4 regions of the Cytobacillus sp. genome follow, and region 4 is predicted to be linked to each of the others. Evidence: riboswitches for the same ligand, from Rfam matches in the RefSeq annotation. Region 4 holds a riboswitch; each other region holds the start of a gene.
The links. Region 4 has a riboswitch for thiamine pyrophosphate ahead of ACEQ1T_RS09340 (3-oxoacyl-ACP reductase). Riboswitches for the same ligand answer to the same signal wherever they lie in the genome.

Region 1 (7,581 bases), on a different contig from region 4:
AGAATTAAGCCCCACTGCCGGAACGTTTGGTGAAGAGGTCAATGAGCCGGTTCGTGTATATGATACGAGCGGACCATATACGGATCCTCAATATACTGCAGATCTAAAGAAAGGGCTTCCCGCTCTGAGAAGCCGGTGGATTCAGGAACGAGCGGATGTAGAAGAATATGATGGGCGGAAAGTAAAGCCCGAGGACAATGGCTACCTCAATGAAGGTGATCCGCGTGCCAATCATAAAGTCTTTCCTGGCTTAAACCGCAAGCCATTGATAGCGAAAAAAGGGAAGAATGTCACCCAGCTTCACTATGCCAAAAAGGGGATCATTACCCCGGAGATGGAGTTTATAGCTATTCGGGAAAATATGGAACCGGAATTTGTGCGGTCTGAAGTAGCAAGAGGGCGGGCGATAATTCCTTCCAATATCAATCATCCTGAGACAGAGCCAATGATTATCGGAAGAAATTTTCATGTAAAAATTAATGCGAATATTGGAAACTCGGCTGTTTCATCCTCAATTGAAGAAGAGGTAGAGAAAATGACCTGGGCTACCCGATGGGGAGCGGATACAATTATGGATCTGTCTACAGGCAAAAATATTCATACTACACGCGAATGGATTATCAGAAACTCTGCCGTTCCGGTCGGTACTGTTCCCATTTATCAGGCCCTTGAAAAGGTTAATGGCATTGCCGAGGATCTTACGTGGGAAGTATACAGGGATACCCTAATCGAACAAGCAGAGCAGGGGGTTGACTATTTTACCATTCATGCAGGTGTCCTTTTGAGGTATGTGCCGCTGTCGGCAAAACGCTTGACCGGAATTGTGTCGAGAGGCGGATCCATTATGGCTCAATGGTGCCTGCATCATCATAAAGAGAACTTTTTATATACGCACTTTGAAGAAATTTGCGAGATCATGAAAGCTTATGATGTGGCCTTCTCCCTGGGGGATGGACTGAGGCCGGGATCGATTGCAGATGCAAATGACGAGGCTCAATTTGCAGAGCTCGAAACACTTGGAGAGCTGACGAAAATTGCCTGGGAACATGATGTCCAGGTAATGGTCGAGGGACCTGGCCATGTTCCAATGCATTTAATCAAAGAGAATATGGATAAACAATTGGAAATCTGTAAAGAAGCACCATTCTACACACTCGGACCCCTTACGACTGATATAGCTCCGGGCTATGACCATATTACCTCTGCAATCGGGGCTGCCATGATAGGCTGGTATGGTACGGCAATGCTTTGCTATGTTACACCTAAAGAACATTTGGGTTTGCCAAATAGAAACGATGTGCGCGAGGGTGTCATCACGTATAAAATTGCCGCTCATGCTGCAGATCTGGCAAAGGGACATCCTGGAGCGCAAAAAAGGGATGATGCCCTGTCAAAAGCCCGTTTTGAATTTCGCTGGAGAGATCAATTTAATCTTTCTTTGGATCCTGAGCGTGCTTTGGAATTTCATGATGAAACACTGCCGGCTGAAGGTGCAAAAACAGCTCATTTTTGTTCCATGTGCGGGCCAAAGTTTTGCAGTATGAGAATTTCTCAGGATATCCGGAATTATGCAAAAGAACATCAGCTTGAAACAAATGAAGCGATAAAGAAGGGACTGGAAGAAAAAGCTGAGGAATTTAATAAGGCCGGGGGAAATATATATCAGTAGTCTTTTTATAGTTTAATAGAAATTAAATCCGCTGGGGGTGCCTGTTTGCAGGCTGAGATTAAAGCAAAAGCTTTAAGACCCTTGGAACCTGATCTGGCATGCCAGCGTAGGGAAGTGGAGTATCGGGTCTGAATTCCAAGGCCCCATACCGCCGCTTTCTATTTAGAAGGTGGTTTTTTATTTGCACAAAATCTAAAAATAGCACGGGAGCATCCGCAATGAAAAAACAGCTGCATGTTATATCAGATGGAAAGCTTTCTCTAGAGGCCTTTGCTGAAATAGCAGGTGAAGTGGAACCCTTTGCAGATAAGTTCCACTTGAGGGAAAAACATCGAACCGCAAGGGAGCTATATGAAGGAATTGAGCTGCTTTGTAATGAGGGAGTCCCCATTCATAAAATTGTTATAAATGATCGGGTGGATGTTGCATGGACATGTAAGGCAGGTGTACATCTTGCTTTTCACAGCCTTCCAGTCCATGTTGTCAAAATGCATTTTCCAGATATGCCCATCGGATGTTCCGTACATTCTCTTGAAGAAGCAGAAGAGGCTGCAAAACAGGGAGCTGGTTATATCCTGTTTGGACACATATTTGAAACCGATTCTAAGAAGGGAGCTCCGCCAAGGGGCACTGGGTCACTGGAGGCTCTCAAAAAGGCAGTAGAAATTCCGGTATTGGCAATTGGAGGCATTAAACCAGAAAAAGTCCCAGAGGTTTTGGAGGCGGGGGCAGATGGCATTGCTGTAATGTCAGGGATTTTGCAGGCAAAGGACCCTGCAGAGGCAGCAAAGCTCTTTTTAAATAAGTTAGATGAGGAGGGGAAATGATGAGGAAAATATTTGACGCCGTTATAGTTGGCGGCGGCATTAACGGTAGCTCCATTGCTTTTCAACTGGCTAAAAGAGGGTATAAAGTGGCCGTTTTGGATAAGGGGAAAATAGCCGGCAAGGCTTCCGGAGCGGCAGCTGGAATTTTAGGAGCCCAAACGGAACTGACAGAAGACGGCCCGCTATTCCAGCTGGCATGCAAAAGCCGCTCCATGTATCAGAGCCTGATTCCTGAACTGGAAGATTTATCTCAAGTGCATATTGGCTATCAAAATAAGGGTGTATATAAAGTGGCGGCTAATAAAGAAGAGGAGCTGGCATTAAAAAGCTTGATAGAAAGCCAGCAAAAAGCGGGTGAGCAGGCCGAATGGTTTTCGATCGATGACCTGATCAAACGTGAACCATTCGTATCAAATAAATTGAGGGGGGCCATGTATATACCGAATGACGGACAAGTACAGGCATATGAATTGTCCCTTGCCTTTGCAAAAGCTTCAATAGCCCTCGGCGCAGAAATATATGAGTATACACATGTATCAGATTTTATTTTAAAAGATAAAAAGGTTAATGGAGTCAGAACCAGCCTGGGAGAACTTCTGACAGATTCCGTTATTGTTGCTTCCGGGGTCTGGAGCAGGGAGCTTCTTGAAAGAACGGGCCTTTCGCTGCCCATTATTCCGGTTAAAGGCGAGTGCTTCTCGGTCAAGGTTGAAAAACCGCTTGTACAGGGGACGATCTTTTCACATGGATGCTATATCGTTCCAAAGCAATCCGGGAGGCTGGTAGTTGGAGCGACGGTTAAGGTAAATTCATTTGATGAGAAGGTGACCTTTGAGGGAATATCCTTGCTGATGGAAAAGGCTCAAAACCTGGTTCCTGTCATCGCGAATGCGGAATGGGAAGGCGCCTGGACAGGAATTCGTCCGCAATCGGCTGATGGGCAGCCTTTTTTGGGACAACATCCAGCATGTGAAGGGTTATACATTGCAGCTGGGCATTTTCGGAATGGGATCCTCCTTGCCCCGGCAACAGGAGAACTGATGGCAGACATCATGGAAGGCAAAACGGAGCAGCCTAATCCATTTGAGCTGTCCCGCCTTGAATGTTTAGTCCATTCGTCAAAAGGGGTGCTTTTATGAATATTGTCATTAACGGAGATGCTATTGTGCTGCCGGAAACAGTTAATTCTGTTTCACGCCTGCTCGAGCACTTTCATTTGGAGCAAAAGGTAGTCATTGTCGAGCTAAACCAGAACATTTTGGATAATTCCACACATGCTGAAACCATACTGACAGACGGGGATCGAATCGAAATTGTACACTTTGTAGGAGGCGGATGATTTGTTGAAAATTGGACCCTATGAATTTAATTCACGGCTGCTGCTCGGAACAGGAAAATATCCAAGCTTTGATGTGCAAAGGGAAGCTGTAGAAGCTTCGGAAGCAGAGGTGCTTACGTTTGCAGTACGCCGTATGAACATTTTTGAAGCGAACCAGCCCAACTTTTTGGAAAAGCTGGATTTAAAGAAATATAAATTACTCCCAAATACGGCAGGAGCAAGTACAGCTGAGGAGGCTGTTCGAATAGCAAGGCTATCCAAAGCTTCCGGGCTCTGCGACATGATTAAGGTTGAGGTTATTGGATGCAGCAAAACACTTCTTCCCGATCCAATAGAAACAATAAAAGCAGCGGAGATTCTATTAGACGAGGGATTTATTGTTCTTCCTTATACCTCTGATGATGTCGTCCTTGCCCGAAAACTAGAAGAAATAGGCTGCCATGCGGTCATGCCATGTGCTTCGCCAATTGGTTCAGGGCAGGGAATCATTAATCCTATTAATCTTCAATTTATTACAGAGCAGGCTGCTGTTCCGATTATTGTGGATGCTGGAATTGGGAGCCCGGCAGATGCGGCATTGGCAATGGAGCTGGGAGCAGATGGTGTGTTATTAAATACGGCTGTCTCCTCTGCCGATGATCCTGTTAAAATGGCAAAAGCAATGAAACTCGCCATTGAAGCAGGAAGGCTGGGCTATGAAGCTGGCCGGATGCCCCAAAAGCGTTATTCATCAGCAAGCAGCCCGGCGGAAGGAATGGTTTTTAGTTGAATCAGCGATACTCCCGCCAGATATTATTTCCTGCGATTGGCAAAGAAGGACAGAAAAAGCTGAGGGAAAAACACGCTTTGATTGTAGGGGCTGGTGCATTAGGGGCTGCAAATGCAGAAACCCTCACAAGGGCAGGCATCGGCAAATTAACCATTGCCGATCGGGATTATGTGGAGTGGAGCAACCTGCAGCGCCAGCAGCTTTATAGTGAAGAAGACGTTGTTCGTAAAGCTCCAAAAGCGATAGCAGCGGCTAAACGCCTGAAAGCCATCAATTCAGAGGTTCAAGTTATTGCCCGTATAATGGATGTAGGAGTACAGGAGATTGAAGAGCTGATTGAGGGTGTTGATTTAATCATTGACTCAACAGATAATTTTGACATTCGCTTTCTTATCAATGATATAACTCAAAAGCACCGGATTCCCTGGATATATGGAGGGTGTGTGGGGAGCTATGGTTTAAGCTATACCATCTTGCCTGGGGTGTCACCGTGCCTGAATTGCCTGATGGACAAATTGCCATTGGGAGGTGCCACTTGCGATACGGGAGGTGTTATTCAGCCGGCTATTCAAATGGTTGCGGCTTACCAGTCTGCTGAAGCATTAAAGATATTGGCAGAAGACTTGGAATCCTTACGCGGGACACTTGTTTCTTTTGATGTATGGAAAAATCATTTTAGTTCTGTTAATGTTACTTCCTTAAAGAATCCGCAGTGCTTATCGTGTGGGACTAATCCAGTTTATCCCTTCCTGGACTACAGAAATCAGACAAAAACAGCACTGCTTTGCGGGAGGGATACTGTTCAAATCAGGCCTTCAGCCCTTCAGGACATGGATGTTGCTTTTTTGGAAAAATCCCTGGTCTCTCAAGGAATCATGGTAGAGAGCAATCCTTATTTGCTCTCATTTTCGATCGATGAGGCAAGAGTGGTTGTATTTAAGGATGGAAGAGTGCTGGTGCATGGGGTAAGAGACATTCTCCAGGCAAAGAACCTGTATCATCGTTTCCTGGGATAATGAGTTTTGCCTGTCGCTAAGTGTGACAGGATTTATTGACTAATAAGCATTAAATATCAAACTCAAAATTAGGCTAAAATGAAGATGAAGAGCATCTAAACAGGAGTTGATATCATGAAAAATAAAATCCAAAAAATCACACCAAACTTATGGTTCAATACAGAAGCTGAAGAGGCAGCAAACTTTTATACTTCGATTTTTAAGGACTCAGCTATCAGCAAGATTACCCGCTATGGGAATGAAAGGCACGAACTTAGCGACATGCCAGAGGGAAAGGTTATGACTGTAAAATTTCAGCTGGAAGGGCAGGAGTTTACTGCCCTGAATGGCGGACCAAAATTTAAGTTTAATGAGGCAATTTCATTTATTGTTAATTGCGAGAATCAAGAAGAAATAGACTATTATTGGGAAAAGCTCTCTGAAGGCGGGGATGAGAAGGCACAGGCATGCGGCTGGCTGAAGGATCAGTTTGGCGTATCCTGGCAAATCGTACCTGCAGAGTTAAGCGAAATGATCAGCAGCCATGATTCTGAAAAAACCGAGCGAGTAATGAAGGCATTGCTCCAAATGGAGAAAAAGATTGATTTGAATACTTTGAAGAAAGCATTTGAAGGCTAAGAGAAAAAAGACCTGTCCACTCAGCATTTGAAGGACAGGTCTTCTTGGAATTATTTATCCTCTCTTAATAAATAGTTATTTCCATCCTGGTCTTTAAACGTAAACATGGTTCCAAAAGGCATTTTTAGCATATCCTCAACTTCCACGCCATTTTGTTTCATTTGTTCATAAGCAGCTTCAATATCAGATGTGCTGAAAAGGATGGATGGGTGGGCAACTGCAGATGGATTTTGCTGTTCCATGGCTGCCTTTGAATAGAGAACTAAAGTTGTAAATTCATCATTGCTTGGACCAACTTCAATCCAGGCAGCATTTTGTCCCATAGGCTGTTCGAACTTTAGAACAAACCCCATTTTATTCAGCCAGAACTCTTTTGCCTGTTCCTGGTCCTCAACGTATACTGTGATTTTTCCGATTTTATTGATCATATTAAGTTCTCCTTTGATTTCATTCTTATAAAAAGGATTTTATCAGTCCATGGCGGCAAAAACAATTTCAGTATTGGAAAGGTTCGCGTGAATTCACTCCTAATTGGAGATAATTACTGTAACCATTGAGAGGAGAGGGGTTATGTACATAGAATCCATACGGTTCACCGATTCTCCTGTCCATCATCAATTTCCGACATTATATGAGAATTTGGGTCTTCCCGAGGTTTCTTCCTTTATTGAGCAAAAATATGAATTTGATTTCACTGCAGGAAAAACAAAAAGAACTGGGCATGGAAGCATTCGAATGTATAAGCAATATGGAGAGCTTAAGGTGATAATCTCTGAAAAAATGACCGGATTCGGACCAAAAAGGCTTGAAAAGCTGGAGAGTCTGCTTATGGAGGAGGTTAAAGAACGATTTATCAGCAATATTGAAGCCGAAACTAAAACACGAAAAGTGTACCACATGCATTTTGGCCGTAATGACAGGGGTAAATAGGGACAGTTTAACTGTCCCATATGGCTTACTTGGTGTTGTCTCTTTGGGCTTTTAAAGCGATTCTTTCAAGACCATTTTCTCTGTCATCCGCATATTCTGTTTCTTTTGGAAGTGCATTATTCTTATGATCTGATTGGCTTTTCTTTTTCTTTGCCATGATTTTCACCTCCTTTATAGTGATTAAGGCATCTGCGTTTTTAGTTTGCATTCTTTTTATTAGGCTATGCCTTAAGTTTTTGAACCCCCAAAAATTCAATCAAACGTTTGATTGAAAGGTATGCCAGCTCATCTTGCGCTGTACTGAAGTGCGAATTAATAGGATTTTTTCTATATGATGAAACCTCCATGATTACCTTTCGTATTTAAATAGTACAGCGTAATCATGGAGGTTTTCTTTTTGAAAATGATGTGGT
Region 2 (7,581 bases), on a different contig from region 4:
CCCTTCAGAAAAGAAAAAGAGAAGCCAAAAACCAAAAGTAAAAAGAATGGAAGCCTGCAGGGCAGTTTTTAGTTTTAATCCCAGCATAAGAATTAATTAACCTCCTCTTCTTTGTGAAAAGTTTCACATATATCATAGCATATATACATGGTTATTCCCATACTCACTATGATAACCTTTCATTTTCAACCTGCACAAAATTCTGCCAGGAGGGCCTGCTGCCTAACTAGCAGATCCTTCTTCAATCACCTCTATTGCCCACCTGATACCTTCTTCTGCCATTTTTTCCGGAGGGTTCGTGTGTGGAGTGTACTCCATGACAAAAAATACTTCCTCACATTCCTTGCTAAAAAATCCATCAGTTTCTTAATTTTATGATGACTGCCATCATTCTCATGAGATGGATGCACAGGTACCCAAATATATTTATCGCCCTGGTATTCAACATTATGTAAATGAACGACTCTCACGAACTCGGTCCATTTTTCTATATATTTTATGGCCTTCTCGCCAGCGGCCAATATATAATCCCCGATATCAACACAAAGTCCGAGTCCGTATTTCCTCCATGTCTCTACAGAAAAACGGTCAAGATATTGAATTCCTGCTGGCGATTGTTTGAATCCCAATTTAGGTTCACACACAATCAAAATCCCATATTTCCTCTGGAGAACACTAAGTTTCTTGAGTCCCTCCTCAATGACCTCTGCCGGATTCCTGCTGGTTTCCTTTTTAAAGTAAGGGAAGTGCACCAATATGTATTCAGCCCTAAGCCGGGACATCCTTTCCACTTCCTCCTCAAACTGAATCCAGGCTTCCTCCGGATTCATACTGATCTTTTCCAGCAAATCATATTTGCTTTGCCCCCGGAAAAGAGGCGAATGAAGACCAAAGCTTTTGTTTGTTTTACCCAGCATTTCAATAAAGCAGCGAAAGGCTTCCTCATCTTGAAATTCGCCTATCTCTATATGCGGCAAATGACGTTTAAAAAGTTCATGAAACAGCTTGCTGTCAGACAAAATGACACTTCCCGATATCCCTATATGATGAGCCATAATATCCCCTCTTTTATGCATCTTTATAACAATCTTATCATATCTTCATGTAACTCATTGGAAAATAATTCCGTCTAATCATTAAAATACATGAGGAGACTTTTTATGATAAAAAAAGTGTTTGCTTTCATAATCGGAATACTGTTCTTATTCATTCTTTTTTTCCGAAATGGAATTATTCTGGATTCCATCGGCATTCATTTCGAAAGTCCTTTTGCAAAGAAAATAGCAGTGCCTTCTGATTATTCACAGGCCGATTCAAATCTAAACGGCATTGCCGATCCGCTAGATATGGTCCTGACAGCCAGAAAAGAAGTAGACCAGCGCACGCCATATAAAAGTGCCTACTATGCGGGAGGCTATCCGCCCGATGGCGAAGGTGTCTGTACAGATGTGATTTGGAGGGGATTCCAGGGGGCTGATGTAACCTTAAAGGATCTTATTGATCAGGATATCGCCGAGAATACGGACTTGTATTCAAGAGTGCAGGGCAAGCCTGATCCGAACATTGATTTTAGAAGGGTGCCAAACCAGAATGTCTTCTTTAGCCGCTTCGCAAAGTCATTAACAACTGAACTGAATCCAGGAGATGGTAAGAACCTTCAGCAATGGCAGCCGGGTGACATTGTGGTTTTCCTTTCTCCTAAATTCAACCATGTGGCAATCATATCTGACAAACGGACGAAAGATGGCATTCCATATGTTATACATAACTCCACACCATTTGCAGCAGAAGTAAAACTATCTTCTTTTAAGACTCCCATTACCGCTCATTACAGATGGGATTTTGAAAAAACGCCTGCACTGCCATAAAGCAGATGCAGGCGTTTTTCTTATCTGACTGCTGCAGGATTGCCCGCCGGCCACTCTTCGCAGGTATAAGACATCTCCCAGAAGCCAAGCTCCAGCTGGCAGCTTTTTCGGAAAGCATCCTTCATTCGCTGCCTTTCTTCCGGTGATGCCGCATCAGCAAGCTCATCCAAACGGTTCCTCATATTCATGGTCACAGCTTCGACCCTTAAATTTGCATAAAAAGAGATCCATGGATAAAACGGATGGTTCTCATCTGGCTCATATTGCTTCATGAGTTCAAGCCCAATCTCCCAATAAGTCCATGGACAAGGCAATAATGCAGCAAGGATCTCACCCATGCCGCCTGTGTGGGCATGATACATCATATGCTTAACATAATGATCAGCTGTTGGAGGGAGCGGATAGCCCTGCAATGCTTCGTAATCCACCCCAATCTGCTGGCAAAAATTATGGTGGGGATGTACTTCGCTGTTCAATACAAATTCTATTTGCTGATTAAAATAAGAAATATCCTTACGCTCTGCAGACTTTGAAATGGCAATCCCATAAATATGCATGAACGCATTCAGATACTCAAAGTCCGCTTTAATGTAATGGGCCAGCGCCTCTTTCGGCACGTCCCCTCTCCCGATACCCTGGACAAACGGGTGCTCAAATATCAGCTGAAACAAATCTTCATTTTCTTTGCGCAGAATCTCTGAAAAAGTCATAAAAAATAGCCTCCTTATTCATTACAGAAGCTGCCGGGGAAAAAGCATGAGGATATATAACGAGGTCCTCACTGCTTCCCTGCGCTGGCATTATCCAGATCAGGTTCCAAGGGACAAAGGAAAAGCTCCTTATCTCAGCCGTAGCGCCCCTAGCAGTTTTCTAACATTCTAATTGTTTTTTACCGATTTTCTAACTTGACGTTTTTCGCTCATAAATTTTGGATTTCGCCCATAACTCTTAAAAATCGCTCATAAAGTCAGATTGCTATGCTGCACTCCGCTTATCTGCTTATTCAACTAGCTTCGCCAGCCCAAAATCATCACATATTCTGAACCAAGTTCTTCTCTTTAACCTTTGCCAAAACCATCCAGCCTATGGACGCACCGGCAATGCTGCTGACCAGGAATGGCGGCACAAAGAAGAATGCCCCAGCTGAGCTCCCCATGAGAACCTTTGCAAAAGGTACTGCAAACAATGCACCAATTAAGCCGGTACCTACCACTTCTCCTACAGCAGCCCATATTTTCCGGCCGAACTTCAAATAAAGCACACCTGCCAAAAACGCACCGATCATGCCTCCTGGAAACGCAAGCAGCGTCCCGAATCCAAGCAAATTACGAAGCAGGCCAATCATAAATGCCACAGCTGCTGCAGGCAGGGGTCCAAGCGTCACCGCTGCCAATACATTCACCGCATGCTGCACCGGATAGGCCTTTGCTATGCCTGCCGGAAACCAGAGCAAATGGGAACCCAGTGTCCCAATTGCCACAAATAAAGCCATCGTAGTTAACAATCGGGTTCTGTTCATCTAAACCTCCTTTCTAAAGGGCCGCCTGATTGCTTATCAGGATGAGAAGTATGTATACAAAAAAGCCAGATTCCCATAAGGACCTGGCTTGGTTTAAGTATATGAATTGACATATAGTCAAATCCTACTTCCCTCCGCTGGCATTAACCAGATCAGGTCCATAAGAGTCAGAAAGCTATAACGCGCTTTCCTCTCAGCCCGCACATTCGGGGCACCCCTAGTAGTTGCATAGATATTTAGTTTGATAAGCTATCTCAAGCTTATCAAATTATTCCGGCACTGTCATCAATCTTTTTGCTTAAATACTTTTTTTGATGCAATGTATTAAGAACTCTTCAATTTATGCTCCGAAACTATCGAACCAGCTGCAGACCCGCTACCTCCTTTAGGCTCCCCACCCCTGCCAGAGAAAGCGATACTTTCGTTTCTTCTATAAAGTTGGCAATCACCTTTTCAACCCCAGCCTGCCCGCCAATGGCCAATCCGTACACATATGGCCGCCCCAGGCAAACTGCGTCGGCTCCTAATGCCAGTGCTTTGACCACATCGGATCCTCGGCGAATGCCGCTGTCAAACAATACTGGAATCCGCCCCTTGACTTCCTTCACGATCGGTCCAAGCGCATCAATCGCTGCAATCACTCCATCAAGCTGCCTTCCGCCATGATTGGAAACGATGATTCCGTCTATCCCTTTTTCAACAGCCAGCCTGGCATCTTCCGGATGGAGAATGCCCTTTAATAGAATCGGCAGACTTGTTTTCTCTTTTAGCCTTGCAATATGCTCCCAGCTCAATGTCGGATGATGGATATTATCAAGGATTCCCTGAACTACATCCCCGTCATGGAGAGAGGCCATAAAGACTGGGTCGCTCTCATAGTTTGCTTTTCCATAGCCAAGCTTTAACGGTGAAAAATTGTTTCTTAGATCCGCTTCCCTCCATCCCATCATCACCGTATCAACAGTTAACACAATGGCTTCATAGCCGGATTCCTCCGCTCGCCGCACCATACTGAACGCAGCATCTTCATAATTGGACCAATATAATTGGAACCATTTTGGGCTCGCGCCTGTTGCATTAGCGATTTCTTCAATGGAATAACTGGATACAGTGCTTTGGATAAAAGGAATTCCAAACGCAGCTGCCGCCCGGGCAGATGCAAGCTCTCCCTCACTGTGTTCAAGGCGCTGCATTCCAATCGGTGCCAGGAAAACTGGATAAGGATACGTTCTTCCATATAAATTCACACTTATATCCGGCACTGAAACATCCCTCAGCATTCTCGGTACAATTGAGTATTTTGCAAAGGATTCTATATTCTTTTTCAGCGTTTCTTCTCCGCCGGCTCCTGATTGGACATAGCCAAATCCGCCAGCTCCCATTACTTTCTCTGCTTCTTCTTCCAGTTCCTTAAATGAAATAGGAAAGTTTTCCGCGAAACTAATATTCTCTACTTTTGCCATATTCCAGCCCCGCCTTTTTTGAATTTATTGAAAATAATAACACTTTTTTGGATTTTAAGAAACCATCTAATAAAATCATAGATTCACAGGAATGCAGCCTTTCCTATATAAATTAGCTGCAATAAGCAGGGATTTAATTAAAAATCGTGAATAAACATTTTAACCTTAATGAAATTGGAGTGTGCAAAATGCTAATCAAACAGCCTTTTGATGAATTTCTGAAATTCCATTACGAAAGAATCAGTGAAAGCAATATGAAAGTGACTTTGCCAATCCAGCCGCTCTTTATTAACAGCGCGGGGCTGGTTCATGGAGGCATCATTTCCACTCTTGCGGATGTAGCGATGGGGAATATTTTCGAGCCGGATGAAAACCAGATGCAATCCGTGGTGACAGCTGATTTAAAGGTCACTTTCCTAAAGGGGGCGACAGGTGAATTTCTTCTCGCCAATGCTCACCTTGTGAAAAGAGGGCGCACCCTTAACCACACAGACTGCCTGATTTATAACGACCGGGATCAGCTGGTTGCCAAAGCATCGGGAATCTTCGCATCTATCTGAGTGATTATCCTATCGTTGCCTGAATAGTTTCACTGACAGCGATAGGAGGAACCATTTAAAGCTTACGGACAATCCTTGTAGTTTCTTTTCTTCTTCTTTTTATAAAAGTGAAATACACTGTAAAATACCCCTATCACAACCGAAACGACTAATAAAAGCTGTGAGCCAGATAAAGATAATGCATTGGCCAATGAAAGAGAGTAAGCCAGCAGCAAGGATGTTGCCATTTTGGAAATAGACGCAATTCCCAGGAACTTTTTAAATGAAACACCACCCATTCCTGCTCCAACACAAATGATCTCATCTGGCAATATCGGAATAACAAACAGCAGCATTAGTATGGTGTTTTCATTTTTCTCCATGTATTTTTGGTATTTGATCAGATGCCGCTCCTTTATAAACCGGGATACAAGCTTTAATCCTCCTATCCTTGCAGTCAAGAACATAACAATAATCCCTGATAGTGTACCTGTGAATCCAAGAAAGGCAGCTGCAGCCGGACCGAAAACGGCACTTCCGGCAGGAAGTGTTACGGCTTCAGGAAGCGGCAAAAGAATGGGCTGTAAAAAGCAAACCAAGAAAAAGATGAACTTGCCCTCGGCTTCATATTCCCTAAGCATTCTCTCGAACCCATATGCATCAGTCAGAACAACTATCTTTGTTAAATAAAAGGTAATAAAAACTATTAACAGCAGACTGAACATATAAATCAGTGCCAGTCTGCTGTATTTCAATCGTGAGAACTTGCCTGCAGCAAAAAAGTAAAAATCCATCACTAATATGGCAGCCATGCCTGCAATCATAACCCATTTATAAACGGGCAAAAGTGTCGGCATTAAATTAAGCAATATATGCGATGCTATTAAAATGATAAGTCCATGAAAACCAACCTCAATTTTTCCATTCATACATTTTCCCCTCTTGCTTTTCTTAACTATAGTGTAGAAAAGAATACAAGGAGGTTAAAGCTCCCTTAGCATTAAAATATTCTAAGGCCAGAGACTTAAATATAAAAAAAGCAGGACTGATCCTGCTTTTTTAATACTCTATCTCATCATAATCCTTAGGCTGCGGAACCGGCTGTTCCCCTTTATATTTTCCAAACTCATTGACAAGTTCCCTCTCTTCCTTTGGGCCTTGTGTCTGTTCTTTATTTTGCTCATCTTTTCTGGTCAATTCACTTGCTCCTTCCTTATAGTTCTCTAAATTAATATGTACCAATCCTTGCATTTCACGCATATATAGAAGGATTTTTCAGGCCCTTTGTAAAATAGGTAAAACATCAATTGAAAGGAAGGACTAATATGTTGAAATCCCATAAAACAAGATTGGATCCTAATGGAAAACTACTGGGTGCATACAACGTGATTAATAAAAGTTAATAAGAAAACTAAGCCCCAAGCCCTATCCCAATTTACTGCTCAAGCTGATAGGGACCGCCTTTTTCCCTTGCTACACTTATAAAGTGATTTAACAAGGAGGGAAAAAGGTTGAAAAAGATGGGAACAAAAGCAGCCAGATGGCTAAAAATTCTTCATATCGTTCTGGCTTCCTTATTTTTCGGAGGGATCATGAGCTCACTCGTTTTGAATTTCAACATGAAGTTAGCTGCTTATGATCAAACATTGGACATGTACCAAAACGTGGTGGCTATCAGCGACTACATTGTGCGCACTGGTGCTGTCGGCACATTACTAGTGGGCATTATTTATGGCTGTTTTACAAATTGGGGGTTTTTCAAGCACAGATGGCTAACAATTAAATGGATTTTATTTATTATCCAAACTATTGTCGGCATTACAATTGTTGATGAATTAATGGTGGAAAATCTGGCCCTGCTTGAAGCAGAAGGCAGTAAGGCGCTGACAAATCCTGTTTTCATAGATAATCATACTGTTCGCCAGTATGCCGTCTACTTTCAAATTGCAGTCACCCTTTTCATTTTTGCAATATCCGTCTTGCGTCCGTGGAAAAAGAAAAGGCAAAAATAAAGCTGGCAGTCCATCCCGACTATCATTTTTAAACCAAGCATTTCAATCATACGCTTAATTAATAAGAAGGAGATTCCCATGGTAAAATTAGAACCTTTTACAGAAAAAGATTTCGATTTGCTCATCAGCTGGATCAGCACACAGGAATTAATGGTTCAGTGGAGCGGTGCCCATTTCAAA
Region 3 (7,581 bases), on a different contig from region 4:
TCTCGTTTGCATAATGCTCAAAACTGTCATTATACGATTTAGGATCTTTCGGGTTTGCAAAATGAGTGATTTTCCCAGTCTGAGGATCAATGAATTTACTGGAGGCCCCGCATCCAAGCCCGATGATTGTCTGCTGTTCTTCCATAATCATGATGTTATAGATGCTTTCCTGATTCGGAAGGGCATAGCCGACATTTTCAAGATTGCCGAGAATATTTTTCTGACGGTAAAGATAATAAGGATGGTAATTATGCCCTCTTGTCCAATCCTCAGCCATGTCCATCATTTTTTCAATTTCTTCCCGCCCGGCAACTTTATATTTTTGCTTGTTCTTCGTCATTTCCGAAGCTCGTTTAAAGGATAAAGTATGAACAGTCAGGGATTCCGGCATTAATTTCTCAGTTTCATCCAAAGTATGCGAAAATTCCGGCACACCTTCTCCAGGAAGTCCGATAATCAGATCCATATTGATGTTATTCATTCCCATATTGCGAGCCAAATGGAACTTATCCACGGTTTCTTCCACTGTATGGTGGCGGCCAATGGCTTTCAGGGTCTCCTGAATATAGGACTGAGGATTGATGCTGATTCGGTCAATATTCCATTTTTTCAGCACCTCAAGCTTTTCAGGTGTGATTGTATCCGGACGGCCAGCTTCCACAGTGACCTCCCGTATGTTTTCTACATCTGGAAAAGAGTCATACATTTCCTCATAAAGCATATCCATCTCTTCCGCCGTAATGCTTGTCGGAGTCCCTCCTCCATAGTAGACAGTAGTAATTTTCACATCATTTTCTTTCAGCCACTCGCCAATTTTGCGCATTTCAAAATGCAGGCCGCCAAGGAACGAGTTAACAGAACCCTGCCTGCCATTAATCGCATATGCAGGAAAAGTGCAGTACGCACATTTTGTCGGGCAGAATGGAATGCCAATATATATACTGACTTCATTTTTTAAGTCATAAAGATCCGGTACGACAGCAAGCTGCCTGTTTACAATATTCTGCATAAGCTGGATTTTTTCATCTGTAATCAAATACTCTTCCTTCAGCTGCTGATGGGCTTCATGGAGAGGTGTCTGATGCTGTATAGCACGGTGAAGCAATTTTGTGGGACGTACCCCAGTCAGAATTCCCCACTTCTGGGTAATGCCTGTCCAGTCCTGCAAAACAGTCAGATATACATGGGATACTGCATTTTTTATTTGTTTGAAATTCTCTTTTTCTGACTCAGCCGGAACGAATTCCTTCTCAAAATTCGCTGAAAGATTCTTTCCATCTTTATCAGAAAGCTCTGCAATGGCCTTAATGTGCTTTCCATGTTCAAGCTGAAAATTAATTGTCAAATCAGCTGCAGCATTCTCACCCATCAACACTGCACATTCTTCAAAAAAGAGGTTCCCGATCAGCCGGAGCGGCCGATGGAACCGTTCATCCTGTATACCTAAAATTGAAATGTTCAAATCGATCACCTTTTTTAGTAAATATATTAAATGTGCCGATGTCTTTTTTTGACGGCAGCTGTAAAGTGTCTATTTTTCATGTTGACAAACTTCTTTTAGTGTACAGAAATGGGGAAACAAGGTCAATATAGGCGGAATGATTCCTAATGGATTGCTTATATTATTTATGGTTCTTCTTCCTTTCTCCTTTGGCAATTTCACAAAGCAAAAAAAGAGCCGATTACCTAATCGAACTCTCTTTCATTGATTTTATTTTAATAGATTCATTTTCTTCAGAAAATCAATTGGATGCTGCTTCCGGAAATGTTCTTTAACCATGTAGCTTACCCCGTTCTGGTTATTGGATCGGGTCAGCCAGTCGGCTGCTTTTTTTACTTCCGCAGGGGCATTTCCCATAGCCACACCGAGACCGGCGGCTTCAATCATTTCCAGGTCATCTGCCGAATCGCCTATAACGACCATTTGGTTTCGGGATATTCCGAGATGTTCACATAAATAAAGCAAACCATTCAGCTTTGAAACTCCGGCAGGAACGATATCCATCCGCAGATCACCCAGCTTAATGACTTCTACATTTTCAAACATGCCCCTAATGGCTGCCTTGGCATCCTCAAGGTCTCCTTTATCTTCAAAATACACTTCAATTTTTGGCGGCGTGACCGGCTCATCTAGAATGGTGTCACTTAATGAATCCACAAATTGCTGCGAGTAAAAAATGGGATCCCCGGTTGTAAAAACCGTTTTAGCAAGCATATTGGTATTTAGCTTGGTTTTGTTGGCAAGGGAATATTTTTCGTGCACCAGCCTGATTTGACAGGTAAAGCCTTCAAGCAGGCGCACGATTTCATACGTTTCATCTTCCTGTATCCTTTTTACATATATCGGCTTTTCCTGAGAAGCTGCAATATAAGCCCCCCTGTGTGTGACCAGTAAAGAATTGATTTTCAATGCTTTGGCCGCTTTTTTCGCGGATGGAAAACTTCTGGATGTGACAAGTGTTACATAAATTCCTTTTTGCTGCACATATTCAATGGCTTCTTTTGTTGATTTATGAAGTCTTCCATTTGATTGGAGTAGTGTTCCGTCAATATTTAAAGCAAGCATTCTGTATATCATCCAATTTGCCCCCCTCTTCTCGGTGTAAAATTGTCCTATTACACTTTTATGAAGGGAAGGATTGGAATAGAACATGACATGGACAATGCAGAAATTTTTTATAGCTTTTCTGTGTTAGTGAAGGCGTTTGTCTGTTTTCATAGATCAAATGATTTAAAGAATTATAAATTAGTCATTTACAATTTGGATGCTCCGTATTAAGATGGAGTCAATAAAAACTGCATATCTTATTTTGCACTAGGGGAGCTTTTTGGCTGAGAAGAACAATCCGTTCTGACTCTTATCACCCGATCTGGATAATACCAGCGTGGGGAAGTGCAGGTGAACGGCTATCATTTCTAGTGTATTGATATCATTCAACTGCATTTCCTTATGGGAATGCAGTTTTTTATTTTCATTAGGCTCTTTTCGTGTAAATTGTTGTTTTTCGCTTATTAATGTTGTCCGTTGATTTCCGCTCCAGGCTGCTGGCTTTCCGCGGGGCGGGCGGTGAGCCTCCTCGACGCTGCGCGTCTGCGGGGTCTCACCTGTCCCGATACTCCCGCAGGAGTCTCGCACATTCCGCTACAATCAACTCAGTAAATCATATACAAAAAGCAACAAACCTTGCGAAAATAGCCTTTCATGAAAACTAAACTAGGAGGATGGAAAGATGCAGGAAAATTTTCTATGCGGAACAAGCGAGATTACAGGGTGCAGGTTTTCAATTTATCCAATGACTGACAGGTTTGTGGATGTAATTTTATCTGCTCTAAAAGAAGTGGATACAAGCAAGGTATGGATGGATACAGATGATGTGAGCACTTGTGTTCGCGGCAGATCCATTCATGTTTTTGATGTGGTCAAAGCTATTTATCTTGAAGCTGCTAAGCATGGTGATCATGTGGTATTTAACGGCACATTTTCAAATGGCTGCCCTGGGGATACTGCCGGAGATGCTTATCTTGCTGAAAATGAAGAGAAGGCGAATGAAAAAAAATCTGCTGGAATCAGCCAGGAAGTCGCTGTACAGTTCGCACTGTATCCGATGGGGATTCCTTCATACATGAACGTCATTATGGAGCAGGTCGAGCTCGCAAAGGATCAGGGAACATTTACTGAAGGTGTCCATTATGCTTCAAGATTAGATGGAGATGCACATGCTGTTTTTAAAACGCTGGAAGATGCATTCCAAAGCTGTAAGAAAAGCGATTCTACTCATATTGTCATGACAGTGAATATGTCTGCGAACAGTCCTTCCAAGAAGGGGGCTGTGTAATATGCTCGAAAAATGGAAACTTCGTGAGGTCATTGTCCTGTCTGTACTCGCTGTTGTGTTTGCAGTTGTATACCTGGTGTTCATGCAATTTGGGAACGTGTTATATGGGATGTTTGGCTTAATCGGCTATGATCTGATTTTTGGCATTTGGTTTATTGTTTCAATCATCGCAGCGTACATAATCAGAAAACCCGGAGCCGCCTTTTTATCGGAAACCGTCGCTGCAGCCATTGAGGTCATGATTGGCAATGCAGTAGGCCCTCGCCTGATTCTTTCAGGCATGATACAGGGGATTGGAGCAGAGGCTGTGTTTGCGGCAACAAAATGGAACAACTACCGGACATGGGTTTTAATTGCTGCCGGCATGGGCTCTTCTGTTACAAGCTTTATTTGGGGCTATTTCATTTCAGGCTATGCAGCCCTCTCACCCGGTTATGTAACTGCCATGTTTTTCGTGAGACTGATTAGCGGCGCTTTGCTTGCCGGATTGCTGGGGAAATGGCTCAGTGAGAGTCTTGCAAAAACTGGTGCATTAAACAGCTTTCCTATAGGAAAAGAGCTGAAAAGGGGAAAATCAGAAAATGGCATTACAGTATAGCCAGCCTCTATTAATAACAGAACAGCTGTCCTTCCGTCATGAAGATGAGAAGAATCCTGTTTTTAAGAATTTGAATTTTAGTCTTTATCCAGGGGAAGCTGTTCTATTATTGGGCCCCAGCGGCTGCGGAAAAAGTACGCTTGCTTTCTGCTTAAATAAATTGTATCCGGAAGCCATTGATGGAGAACTGGAAGGCACCATTTCTTTCAAGGGAAAAATGCTGGAGGAATTCCGGCCTGGTGAAATTAATCGGCACATCGGCATTGTGTTTCAGGATCCAGAAAGCCAGTTTTGCATGACAACAGTTGAAGAAGAGCTGGCATTCGGACTTGAGAATATGAAAACACCTCCTGAAGAAATTGAGAACAAGATTGATGAAGCACTGGAACTTGTTCATCTTCTGCCATTTAAGCATGCCTTAATCCACACCCTTTCGGGGGGACAAAAGCAAAAACTTGCACTCGCATGTGTATTGTCATTAAAACCGGATATCCTGATTTTGGATGAACCGACAGCAAACCTTGACCCGGCTTCAAGCTATGAACTTACCCGCATCATCAAAGAGCTTAAAGAGGAGCAATCCTTATCCCTTCTAATAATTGAGCACAAGCTGGATGATTGGATTGATTTGACCGACCGCTGCTTGGTGCTAAACCGGGATGGCGAAATTTTATTTAATGGAAGCACTGCCGACTGCTTTGATAAGTATGCAGAAGAACTTCTGCTTGAGGGTATCTGGCTGCCAAGCCCGGTAAGAGCCGGCCTATTAGGAAAAAAAGCAGGGATTTACAAAGGGGAAAAACTTCCGTTAACTGATCGGGAATTAATTGCTGGATTTGTAAATCCCTATGCTTCACTTCATATTTTAGATAAAAGGAAGACTATTCATCAAGGCTTTGAAGAACAGATCATCCTAACCGCAGAGAATCTTTCTTTTTATAAAGATGGGAAGGATCTGCTTAAAAATATTAGTTTTTCGGTTAAAAAAGGTGAATTTGTGGCAATAGCCGGTTCAAATGGATCAGGAAAAACAACGCTTTCCAGACTGCTGGCAGGATTATATGCTCCATCCAAAGGCAATATTCTTTTTAATGACCGCTCCCTTTCCCATTGGAAGGAACAAGAGTTAAGGCTAAAATTAGGTTACGTTTTTCAGAATCCCGAGCACCAATTTATTGCAGATTCTGTCTATAATGAAATTGCCTTCAGTTTAAAAATTCAGCGCATACCAGATGCCGATATACAAAAAATGGTTCTAGCTGTTCTGGACCAAGTGAACCTGCTTCAGCATGCTGACATACATCCTTTTTCCTTAAGCCAGGGACAAAAGCGGCGGCTTAGTGTTGCATCAATGCTTGTGAATGAACAGGATTTGCTGCTCCTTGATGAACCGACATTTGGACAGGATGCCAGGACTTCTGCGGAGCTTATGGGGCTTTTGGAAACAAAGATTCAGAGCGGAGGCTCCGTGTTGATGATCACTCATGACATGGAAATCCTGCATTCCTATGCTGATAAAGTGATTATCCTTTCAGATGGAGAGAAAATTTACGAGGGGGTGCCTGATTCATTGTGGAAGGAACATGAGATTATGAAGGTTGCTTCTCTAAAGGCTCCTTACTCAGAAAAACTCAGGAACGAAATGAGGGCTGTGAAAGGGAGGAAAAAGTTTGCTCTTACATGAATTTAACCCAAGCATAAAGGCCCTGACGGTGGTGGTCTGCGTATTGATTTTATCAATTTTCTTTGACCCGGTAACTCCTTTTCTGACCTTAGTGGTGACTGCAGGAGCCACCTTCATTTTCGGTAAGGTTTCTTTCAAAAGATGGATTTTGCTTTTCTCGCCATTTATCTTCATGGCTATAATATATATTTGGTCAGCTCTGATTTTTTCAAAATCTATTGAAGGAGAAACTATCCTATGGACATGGGGAATCTTCACATTGACTGAGGAGGGCTTTCAGCGTGCCCTTTCACTTGGAATGAGGGTTTTAAGTTTTACCTCGCTGTCCCTTCTGTTCATCTTAACCACTAAGCCGACAGAATTCCTGCTCAGTCTCATGCAGCAATGCCGCCTCCCTCCGAAGCTTGCATATGGAATCATGGCAGGCTATCGGTTTCTGCCATTAATGAAAGAAGAGTTTGAAATTATCAGAAGCGCCCACCGGATCAGGGGAGTACCCAAAGCCCGGACACTTTCGGAAAAAATGGCAGAACTTAAGAGGTATTCAGTTCCTCTTCTTGCCGGATCAATCCGTAAAGCTGAAAGAACGGCAATGGCGATGGAATCAAAAGGGTTTACCGGAGATAGAAACCGGGATTTCTATCATAAAATCACTGTTTCCTGGAAGGATTGGGCATATTTCGCCTTTTTTATAATAGCAGTGCTGGCAAGTGCCTATATTTCGTGGCTATTCGGGTTTCTTCAGCTTTATAATGGCGAACTTTAATAGTTGAGTGTTGTCTATGTGCGCATATTTTTTTTCTGTGCACATAGAGCCAATTTATGTGCGTAAAACTTTTTCAAGCCTATTCACAACGCAAAAAATACCTTAATTTACCATACACACCTATGAATAAATCTTATTTTCTCTCCTAAAGCTATGAGTGTAACAATCAAGAAAACTACACCAAAGGAGATGATTTACATGGCAAGAAACAGCAATTCTAATCAGCTTTTAGTATCAGGAGTCAGCCAGGCAATTGATCAAATGAAGTATGAAATCGCAACAGAATTCGGTGTGAACCTTGGCCCGGAAACATCTTCAAGAGCAAATGGATCAGTAGGCGGAGAAATCACAAAGCGCCTGGTGCAAATGGCTGAGCAGCAGCTTGGCGGAGCACGCTAGTCCTTCCAGGCAATCATAGTTAAATAAAATGCCGCTTCCAGCCAATCCCGGAAGCGGTTTTTTATTCTCCTATTTAAGCATTTCCAAAATATCTTCCACTGCCTCAAAAAGTGATGAAGCCTGGATATCTGCACTAGTTGGATCAGAGCCGATAAAAACAGTTTTACAGCCAGCCTTCTTGCCAGCCTCAATATCCCGCTCGTGATCGCCTACCATAATGCTCTCAGACAGATCAAGATTGTGCCTTTCCGCCAAATCCACCAGCATCCCAGCATTTGGCTTGCGGCATTGGCACCCT
Region 4 (7,581 bases):
GCCTTCCAGTATAAGTTCGATCTGTCCTTCCTGCAGTTTGGATTCCTGAATGCAAAATATGTCTGCATCCACTTCTTTGAAATAATCCATGAATCCTTTTTTCACACATGCCCTTATGCCATTCACATTCCATGAAACGAGTTTCATTGCTATTATATCCCCTTATGTTAAAAAATCTGCCTGATTACAACATTACCATGGAAATTCAATACTTGCACAGTTAAAGTACTGTAACAGGAACGGCAAATCCACAAGAAAATGCAGCCTATTTTTATAAGCGTTGCTTTATTGCCTGAATATCATGGTACCGGCATTCATCTGCACTAATTTGATCTTTTCACCCCGCTTAATACTTTCATATAATGATGCCGTCAGCTCAAAGGATTTGCCATTATCCAGCCGTATCCAATATTCTTCATGGGTGCTAAAGTTGCTTAAGTAATTATCAACCGAAGTCAGACGATATTTCTCATCTATTTCCCCTTCGTATTCAGTCATTTTGGTCTCCGCAGCTACAAGACCTGAAATGAACCCGTAATAGACGACCAGCAATACGGCTGCCATTTGAATGTAAAGACCTGATTCCATCCACTTTTTCAATTGTTCATCCCTCTGTTTCTATTGTTTGTAGTGAGCTACCCTCAATAGATTGGGATAAACCTTAGAATTTCAAACGTCTATACAATAAAAAATGCCCAAATTAGTGGGCATTTTTCACATTATTCTCTTACTGCATCATATAACAGTATGGCTGCTTTTTCAGGTGAATCCGCCTGGCTGATTGCAGAAATAACAGAAACACCGTCAGCCCCTGCCTTAATTATAGGAGGTGTATTTTCAGGAGTAATTCCGCCTATTCCTACAACAGGAATTTGGATATGAGCAGATCTTAATTCTGTCAAAAAAGTAAGTCCCTGAACGGCTTTGGCATCTTCCTTTGTGGATGTCGGATAAATAGGCCCTATCCCAAGGTAATCTGCGCCTTGACGGATCGCTGTTTCCGCTTCCTGCATGCTGTGCACTGAGACTCCCAGGATTTTGCTGCCAATTTTCCTGCGGACCGCATCGGCTGGTTCATCGTCCTGGCCTATATGGACACCATCTGCATTTATTTTAAGTGCCAATTCGATATCATCATTTACAATAAAAGGGATACTGCTCTCTTTGCAGATTGCTTGAAGCTTTTTTGCGAGCGATTCCTTTTCTTTGCCATGAAGGCATCCTGCTCCTTTTTCACGGAATTGAAATAACGTAATTCCTCCTTTGATGGCCGATTGAAGGACTTTTTCAGGATCCTGATGGCAATTAGTGCTGCCCATTATAAAGTATACTTTTAATAAGTTTCTCATTGCCTGCGGATTAACGGCCATAAACTTCAGTCTCCTTCTTCCTTCTATTGAACGCCCAGTGATTGGTAGGACCATGACCGCTGCCAATTCCCAAGTCAAATTCAATGGCGGCCTGGATGAATTTTTTCGCTCGATCAACAGCTTCTGGCACAGAAAGACCGTCTGCGAGGCCAGCGGTAATGGCAGCCGAAAAAGTGCAGCCTGTTCCATGTGTATTGGCGGTTTGTATTCTGCTGCTCTTAAATTCCGAAAAACTTTCTCCGTCAAATAGAAGGTCTGCTGCTATGTCCTTTGCTTCGTCATGGCCGCCTTTTATGATGACATTTTTTGCTCCAAGGTGATGCAGCTTTTTTGCTGCTTCTCTTTTATCCTCCAGCGAACGAATCCTTATGTCCGTTAAAACCTCTGCCTCTGGAATATTCGGGGTAATCACCATAGAGAGCGGAATAAGACGCTTCTTCATCGCTAATATCGCTTCATTCTGAAGAAGACTTGCTCCTCCCTTTGCAATCATCACTGGATCTATGACGACATTTTTCCATCCGTATCTCACGATTTCATTGGAAACACTCTCGATTATATCTGCACTAAAAAGCATTCCTGTCTTTACAGCGTCAGGTCTGAGGTCCTCTCCTATGGACTGAATTTGAGCAGACACTGCCTCTGCTGTCATTGGATAAACTCCCTGAACGCCCTTGGTGTTTTGAGCCGTAACAGCAGTCAAAGCAGACATGCCGAAAACACCGAGTTCCTGAAATGTTTTTAAGTCTGCCTGAATGCCCGCGCCGCCGCCGCTATCTGAACCCGCTATGGTTAAAGCTTTATTCACTTTCATTTAAAAGCCTCCTATCCGATCGTTTTTTCAAAAGATCCATATGCTTCAACATCTGCAGCAGAAATGTTATATAAGCTATTCAAAAACTCTGCTTGGAAAGTTCCTGGGCCTTTGCCATCCGATTTTTCTGCTGCAATTTCTGCGGCAGATCCATAAACGACCAATGAAGCTGCTGCTGCTTTTACAGGATCCTTTTCAACAGCAGCGAAAGCTCCTATTACAGAAGTAAGAAGACATCCGGCACCTGTTACTTTCGTTAGAAGAGGATGGCCATTGTTAATGGCAAATGTGGATCTTCCATCTGAAACGATATCCTGTTTTCCTGTGATAACAGTGACTGCACCAAGTTCTTTTGCTGCCGACTTAGCAAGCTCAGAAGTGTTCCCTGCTGCTTCAACTGCATCTACGCCCTTAATACTCCATTTCTGTCCTGCTGCGTTGGCAATTTCTGCTGCATTGCCTCTTATGATGGTAATATCTAATTCTTCTAATAGTCTTTTAGCTGTTTCTGTACGATAGGCCGTCGCGCCGACACCAACAGGGTCAAAAATGACCGGCACTCCATGCTGATTTGCTGACTTACCCGCTATGAGCATGCTTTTTACTTCTTTTTCAGTCAGTGTTCCCATATTGAGAACCAATGCGCCAGCTATTTTAGCCATGTCAGCTGCCTCTTCATGTGCATATGCCATCACTGGTGATGCCCCAATAGCCAGAAGGCCATTTGCCGTAAAGTTGGTTACCACCACATTGGTGATATTATGTACCAGAGGATTTGTATCTCTTAGTTTTTCCAATAGGCTGCTAATCTCCTGAATGTTCACATTAATTCCTCCTTTAATTCATAACTAGTCCGCCATCCACAACCAAATTCTGTCCTGTAACCGCCCTTGCCCAGGGAGAAGCGAAGAAGACTATTGCATCAGCCACTTCTGCAGGATCTGTGACTTTTTTTAATGGAGTTGAGTTTTCGATAATTTCAAAGACTTCCTCGGATGTCGAAGCACTGGCGTCTGTCGTTCTTAACAAACCGCCTGATACCATATTCGCAGTAATCCCATATTGGCCCAGCTCATTCGCCATATTCCTGGTGAAGCCTAATAGAGCAGCTTTGCTGGTCGTATAGTCATGGTAGGGTACAACTGGATTCTGGAATAGATTGGTCCCAACCGAGATTATCCTGCCAAACTCCTGTTTTTTCATATCTTCCAGACCAGCCTGGACTGTGTTTAAAGCCCCAAGAATTGCACCTTCGAGCTGGTTTTTGTAATCGTCCCATTTAATTGTTTCTGCATCTTTTTTTGAAATAGGGTCAAATTGAAAGTTCACCAGTGCATTATTGACTATGGTTGTAATGGGGCCTCCAAAGTGTTCCTTCGCCTTTTGAAACATTGATTTCACTTGACCTCTGTCCCGGATATCAGCACGAATGGCAATGGCTTTTTCGCCAATTTCCTTCTGTAGAGCATGTGCTTTTTCCTCGCTATGGAAATAGTTAATGACAACTCTCGCCCCTTCCCTCGCGAATGCTTTTGCTGTTTCTTTGCCCAGCCCTCTGCTGCTGCCTGTAATAATGACAATCTGATCGTTAAGATTCATAGAAAATCCTCCTTATTGATAGCCAATTCATTTGTTTTTGAGAACAAAATAAAAACCAGATCCGAAATTGGACCTGGCTGAATAATCTAAGAGAAAAAACATCGTTCCCCGCAATTACTACTTTCCTACGCTGGTATGATCCAGATCAGGTCCGAAGGGTAAAAAACAGTCCGGTTTCTTTCTCAGCCCGCGAGCATCGGGCACCCCTAGCAGTAAAACTATTAAGTTGGCTGATTTCATCTTAGCCTGAAACGTTAAATCTGTAAAGTCTTGCAATTCTGCCTGTTCCTCTTTAAGGTTTAAATAGAAATACATAACTTGGAGGAATCAAAGAATGGCTGAACACCAATTCCATTTAAAAGCACATTGGCCTGGACTTCGTAATGATGTTGGAGAAATTGAGACTGGAGGGCTGAAAACAAAGGTTTCCATTCCCCCAGAAATGGAAGGTCCCGGAATCGGAACAAATCCGGATGAAATGCTGCTTGGGGCTGCAGCAACTTGTTATATCATTACCCTGGCAGCCATGATGGAACGAAGCAAACTCGAAAAAGAAGACCTTACGATGGAATCAATTGGAATTGTGGATGTAACCAAAGGAGTGATTACGTATAGGAAAATTATTCATCGCCCCCTTATCTTGTTAAAAGCTGATGCGACAGAAAAGGATCATTCACTTGCGCGAAAGCTGGCGCAAAAAGCTGAAGCATCCTGTATGATTTCCAGGGCGATTAAAGGAAATGTGGAAATAGCACTGGAAGAAACCATTCTAATTGCCAAAAGAGCATCCAAATAAACCAAAAACCGGCATGTTAGCCGGTTTTTAATCTTAGAGAGCCCACTTTCGGATTGCTTTTGCAACACCAGCGTCATCATTAGTTCCCGTAACAGCATTGGCTGTTTCTTTCACAATATCCTGGGCATTTCCCATTGCTACTCCCCAGCCAGATTCCTCTATCATGGCAATATCATTTAAGCTGTCTCCCATTGCCATTACATTTTCCATCGAAATGCCAAGAATCTCAGTTACCTTCTGGATACCTCTGGCTTTATTGATGCCCAGAGCATTTACCTCAATATTAGTTAAGCTGGAATTTGTAATTTCCAGGTCCCCTTTTGTTCGAAGCTCTTTATGAATGAGTTCCCTGATCTCATCATCTGATATATCAAATCCAAATTTAAGCCATTCATGGTCATGAATATTTTCTGGCATTTCATTCATCCAAACTTGTTCGCAGCTGGTTGCCCAGAATTTGGTCTTATGTGACTGGGATAAATTCCACATCCATTCCATTACTTTAGAATCAACAGGAGTCCTTGTGATTAATTCTCCACCAGGGCCAAATATTTCACTGCCGTTGACCGTGATCAAATAGGAGTTCAATTCCAAAGAATCAGCATGATCGCCTGCCGTGAGCCTGGATCTTCCCGTGCTTAAAATAACTTCAATCCCTTTTTCCTTCGCCTCCCGTATTGCCTTGCGGTTTTCATCTGGAATTTCCCCTCTGGAATTCAACAAGGTTCCATCCATATCAAGAGCGATTAATTTGATCTGTGGAGCAATATTTGATTGTGACATAATAATCTCCCTTCTTTCTTGCACAATAAATCCATTATATAAATAAATAATCGTCCCATCAAAAACAAAGCATTTGGGCAGAATCATTTATTCGAAAATAGCGATCATTATTCCCAATCTAATTGTATAGGCCAGAATTACTCAATATGAACAAATGAGGAAATGATGAATGTTCCTTGTTATTTTTGCTCCTTCTGTTCTTAAGCTATGCATGGATGTGGTTTTATTTAATCGGATTAAATAATCAGGCGCAGACCAAATGGTATGCGCTTTTTTTGTATAATCTTAATAGATGCCAAAAGTTGAAGCGATTTACTTGTATCTGTCGTCTAACTGTCAGGAAACAAAAGGCAGCCGGAATCGGCAGCTGGCAATTTAGCAAGGAGGCAGTCATGTGAGCTCTGATGATTATGTAAAACGGTCAATTGCTGATCAAGTGGATCGTGCTCTCGTTCTTGAAATGATCATGGATGAGTATGGAACCGTTTTGAAGAGATTGATATACAGCTATGTGAATGATTGGAATGCGGCCAGCGATTTAACACAGGATACCTTTATTACTGTTTATGAGAAGCTGGAAAGTTTCCAGCAAAGATCTTCTTTTAAAACATGGATTTTTACAATCGCTATTAATAAAAGCAAAGACTATCTTAAAAGCTGGCATTATCGAAATATGGTCCTGAATGAAAAGGTTTTTTTCCTGAAGAAGGATAGAGAAAAAGATCCGGAAGCTTCATTTCTTGAACGGGATGAACATCAGGAATTGCTAAAAACGATTGAATCCCTCACAGTAAAATACCGGGAAGTCTTCCTTCTCCATTATTACCAGGATCTCAGTCTGGCTGAAATAAGTGAAACCCTTAATATTCCTATTTCTACTGTTAAAACAAGACTGTACAGAGGACAGGAAAAAGTGAAGAAGATACTATCTGCTGCAGAAAGAGGTGAACAGCATGGCTGATCTGAATCAGGAAGTGAAGAAAGAGTTGAATGCTGCATGGACGAAAGATTCTGTTTTCACAGAAGAAGAAAAACAGAGAGTCAGAAACCGAATCGCCACTTCTGCTGCTAAAGGCAGGAAAAAAGACTATGTTCCTAAGCTTCTTTCTGCCGCTGCAGCTGCTGGGTTTGTCCTGTTGATTGGCGGGATTGCCGGAATCCAGACAGATGACTTTAACAAGCAAAATGGACAGGAGACTGTCATTTCAAATAAAGATTTTTATTCCGGCCTTACAGAGGGTGCTATGCTAAATAACTGGAAACTGAATGGTTACGAGAAGGATTCATATGGCCGCATAACTGCAGTTTTTACTGGAAAGGCAGCGGTTACAGGCATTCTGGATTTTCAGGATGAAATTGTATACTTTCAGCCTGATCGTGATTCTTTAAAATTGCTGCCGATCATGGATGGCAAGACCATAAAAATAACTTTTAATGAAACCGATCAGGAGATGCTAAAAAAGGTATTTGGCACAGCCGCACCCATTAAAGCAGAAAGTGTTTCTTTAATTTTAGATGGATATCGCGCACCGGAAGGCGCTGTACATCAGGCTGAAGTCTTGGAGCTGGCAGCCCCAAAAGAACCTCAATTCCATGCTGTTCCATTCCAGCTGGCCCTAAATATTAATGCGGAACTGGTCCTGCCGGAGCCTTTAAACCATGTGTATAAAGAATTTTCTTTAAGAGGAACGGATGAGATCTTAAGAGGTTTAAGCCCGGCAGAAGTATTCCAGCTGTACTTATTTGCTGAAGAAATTGAAGATTATTCTACTCAATATGCATTGTTTAACCATGATCCGGAAATCGGAAAACCATTCCCTACCCTGAATCATTACCTGAATGCTATAAGCGAGTCGCCATCGATCCCAGAAGAACAGACATTATTGCATAGGGTGAAGAATGCACATTTAGAAGAAGTCATTAGCGATGACTCTTCAGCATATATTTCCATATCTGAAGAGGATGGCTTTGGATTCGGCCTCAGCAAAAACAGCGAAGGAATATGGAAAGTAAACTGGATGCCAACCCAATAAATTGGCTGAGCTTGTACCGTTAATGGTGCAGGCTCTTTATATTTACCTAAATAGGCCACCAAAGAACACAATGATTGCTAATACGGATGAAAGAAACAGGGTGAGGATAATGGAAAATAATACATGAAAACCCGCTTGCCAGTTTTGGACTTTCTTTAAAACAAAAACACTCACGAGGAAGACAAT

Region 1: it holds a riboswitch for thiamine pyrophosphate, as region 4 does, so the genes downstream of both, ACEQ1T_RS00645 (thiamine phosphate synthase) here and ACEQ1T_RS09340 (3-oxoacyl-ACP reductase) in region 4, are expected to answer to the same signal.
Region 2: it holds a riboswitch for thiamine pyrophosphate, as region 4 does, so the genes downstream of both, tenA (thiaminase II) here and ACEQ1T_RS09340 (3-oxoacyl-ACP reductase) in region 4, are expected to answer to the same signal.
Region 3: it holds a riboswitch for thiamine pyrophosphate, as region 4 does, so the genes downstream of both, ACEQ1T_RS23295 (YkoF family thiamine/hydroxymethylpyrimidine-binding protein) here and ACEQ1T_RS09340 (3-oxoacyl-ACP reductase) in region 4, are expected to answer to the same signal.

The regions. Positions count from the first base shown of each region.
Region 1 is NZ_CAXQGS010000005.1:21,018-28,598, reverse strand. It holds gene thiC (phosphomethylpyrimidine synthase ThiC) at 1-1,669, shown strand, start outside; TPP riboswitch at 1,693-1,799, shown strand; gene ACEQ1T_RS00645 (thiamine phosphate synthase) at 1,888-2,496, shown strand; gene thiO (glycine oxidase ThiO) at 2,493-3,635, shown strand; gene thiS (sulfur carrier protein ThiS) at 3,632-3,835, shown strand; gene ACEQ1T_RS00630 (thiazole synthase) at 3,837-4,604, shown strand; gene ACEQ1T_RS00625 (MoeB/ThiF family adenylyltransferase) at 4,601-5,620, shown strand; gene ACEQ1T_RS00620 (VOC family protein) at 5,735-6,238, shown strand; gene ACEQ1T_RS00615 (VOC family protein) at 6,289-6,666, opposite strand; gene ACEQ1T_RS00610 (hypothetical protein) at 6,809-7,168, shown strand; gene ACEQ1T_RS00605 (hypothetical protein) at 7,194-7,325, opposite strand; gene ACEQ1T_RS00600 (hypothetical protein) at 7,566-7,581, shown strand, end outside.
Region 2 is NZ_CAXQGS010000076.1:38,816-46,396, forward strand. It holds gene ACEQ1T_RS14600 (hypothetical protein) at 1-87, opposite strand, end outside; gene ACEQ1T_RS14605 (sugar phosphate isomerase/epimerase) at 252-1,055, opposite strand; gene ACEQ1T_RS14610 (DUF1287 domain-containing protein) at 1,161-1,868, shown strand; gene tenA (thiaminase II) at 1,889-2,578, opposite strand; TPP riboswitch at 2,638-2,739, opposite strand; gene thiW (energy coupling factor transporter S component ThiW) at 2,899-3,387, opposite strand; TPP riboswitch at 3,500-3,616, opposite strand; gene ACEQ1T_RS14625 (alpha-hydroxy-acid oxidizing protein) at 3,741-4,850, opposite strand; gene ACEQ1T_RS14630 (PaaI family thioesterase) at 5,039-5,410, shown strand; gene ACEQ1T_RS14635 (TVP38/TMEM64 family protein) at 5,473-6,318, opposite strand; gene ACEQ1T_RS14640 (hypothetical protein) at 6,449-6,586, opposite strand; gene ACEQ1T_RS14645 (DUF2269 family protein) at 6,910-7,401, shown strand; gene ACEQ1T_RS14650 (GNAT family N-acetyltransferase) at 7,480-7,581, shown strand, end outside.
Region 3 is NZ_CAXQGS010000133.1:10,829-18,409, reverse strand. It holds gene ACEQ1T_RS23305 (coproporphyrinogen III oxidase) at 1-1,462, opposite strand, end outside; gene ACEQ1T_RS23300 (Cof-type HAD-IIB family hydrolase) at 1,712-2,578, opposite strand; TPP riboswitch at 2,808-2,909, shown strand; gene ACEQ1T_RS23295 (YkoF family thiamine/hydroxymethylpyrimidine-binding protein) at 3,231-3,836, shown strand; gene ACEQ1T_RS23290 (ECF transporter S component) at 3,838-4,434, shown strand; gene ACEQ1T_RS23285 (ABC transporter ATP-binding protein) at 4,418-6,118, shown strand; gene ACEQ1T_RS23280 (energy-coupling factor transporter transmembrane protein EcfT) at 6,105-6,884, shown strand; gene ACEQ1T_RS23275 (alpha/beta-type small acid-soluble spore protein) at 7,083-7,283, shown strand; gene ACEQ1T_RS23270 (D-glycero-alpha-D-manno-heptose-1,7-bisphosphate 7-phosphatase) at 7,353-7,581, opposite strand, start outside.
Region 4 is NZ_CAXQGS010000052.1:55,786-63,366, reverse strand. It holds gene xth (exodeoxyribonuclease III) at 1-147, opposite strand, end outside; gene ACEQ1T_RS09360 (hypothetical protein) at 286-600, opposite strand; gene thiE (thiamine phosphate synthase) at 720-1,370, opposite strand; gene thiD (bifunctional hydroxymethylpyrimidine kinase/phosphomethylpyrimidine kinase) at 1,360-2,184, opposite strand; gene thiM (hydroxyethylthiazole kinase) at 2,196-3,008, opposite strand; gene ACEQ1T_RS09340 (3-oxoacyl-ACP reductase) at 3,022-3,783, opposite strand; TPP riboswitch at 3,889-4,001, opposite strand; gene ACEQ1T_RS09335 (OsmC family protein) at 4,118-4,579, shown strand; gene ACEQ1T_RS09330 (Cof-type HAD-IIB family hydrolase) at 4,613-5,362, opposite strand; gene ACEQ1T_RS09325 (sigma-70 family RNA polymerase sigma factor) at 5,757-6,323, shown strand; gene ACEQ1T_RS09320 (hypothetical protein) at 6,316-7,395, shown strand; gene ACEQ1T_RS09315 (hypothetical protein) at 7,438-7,581, opposite strand, start outside.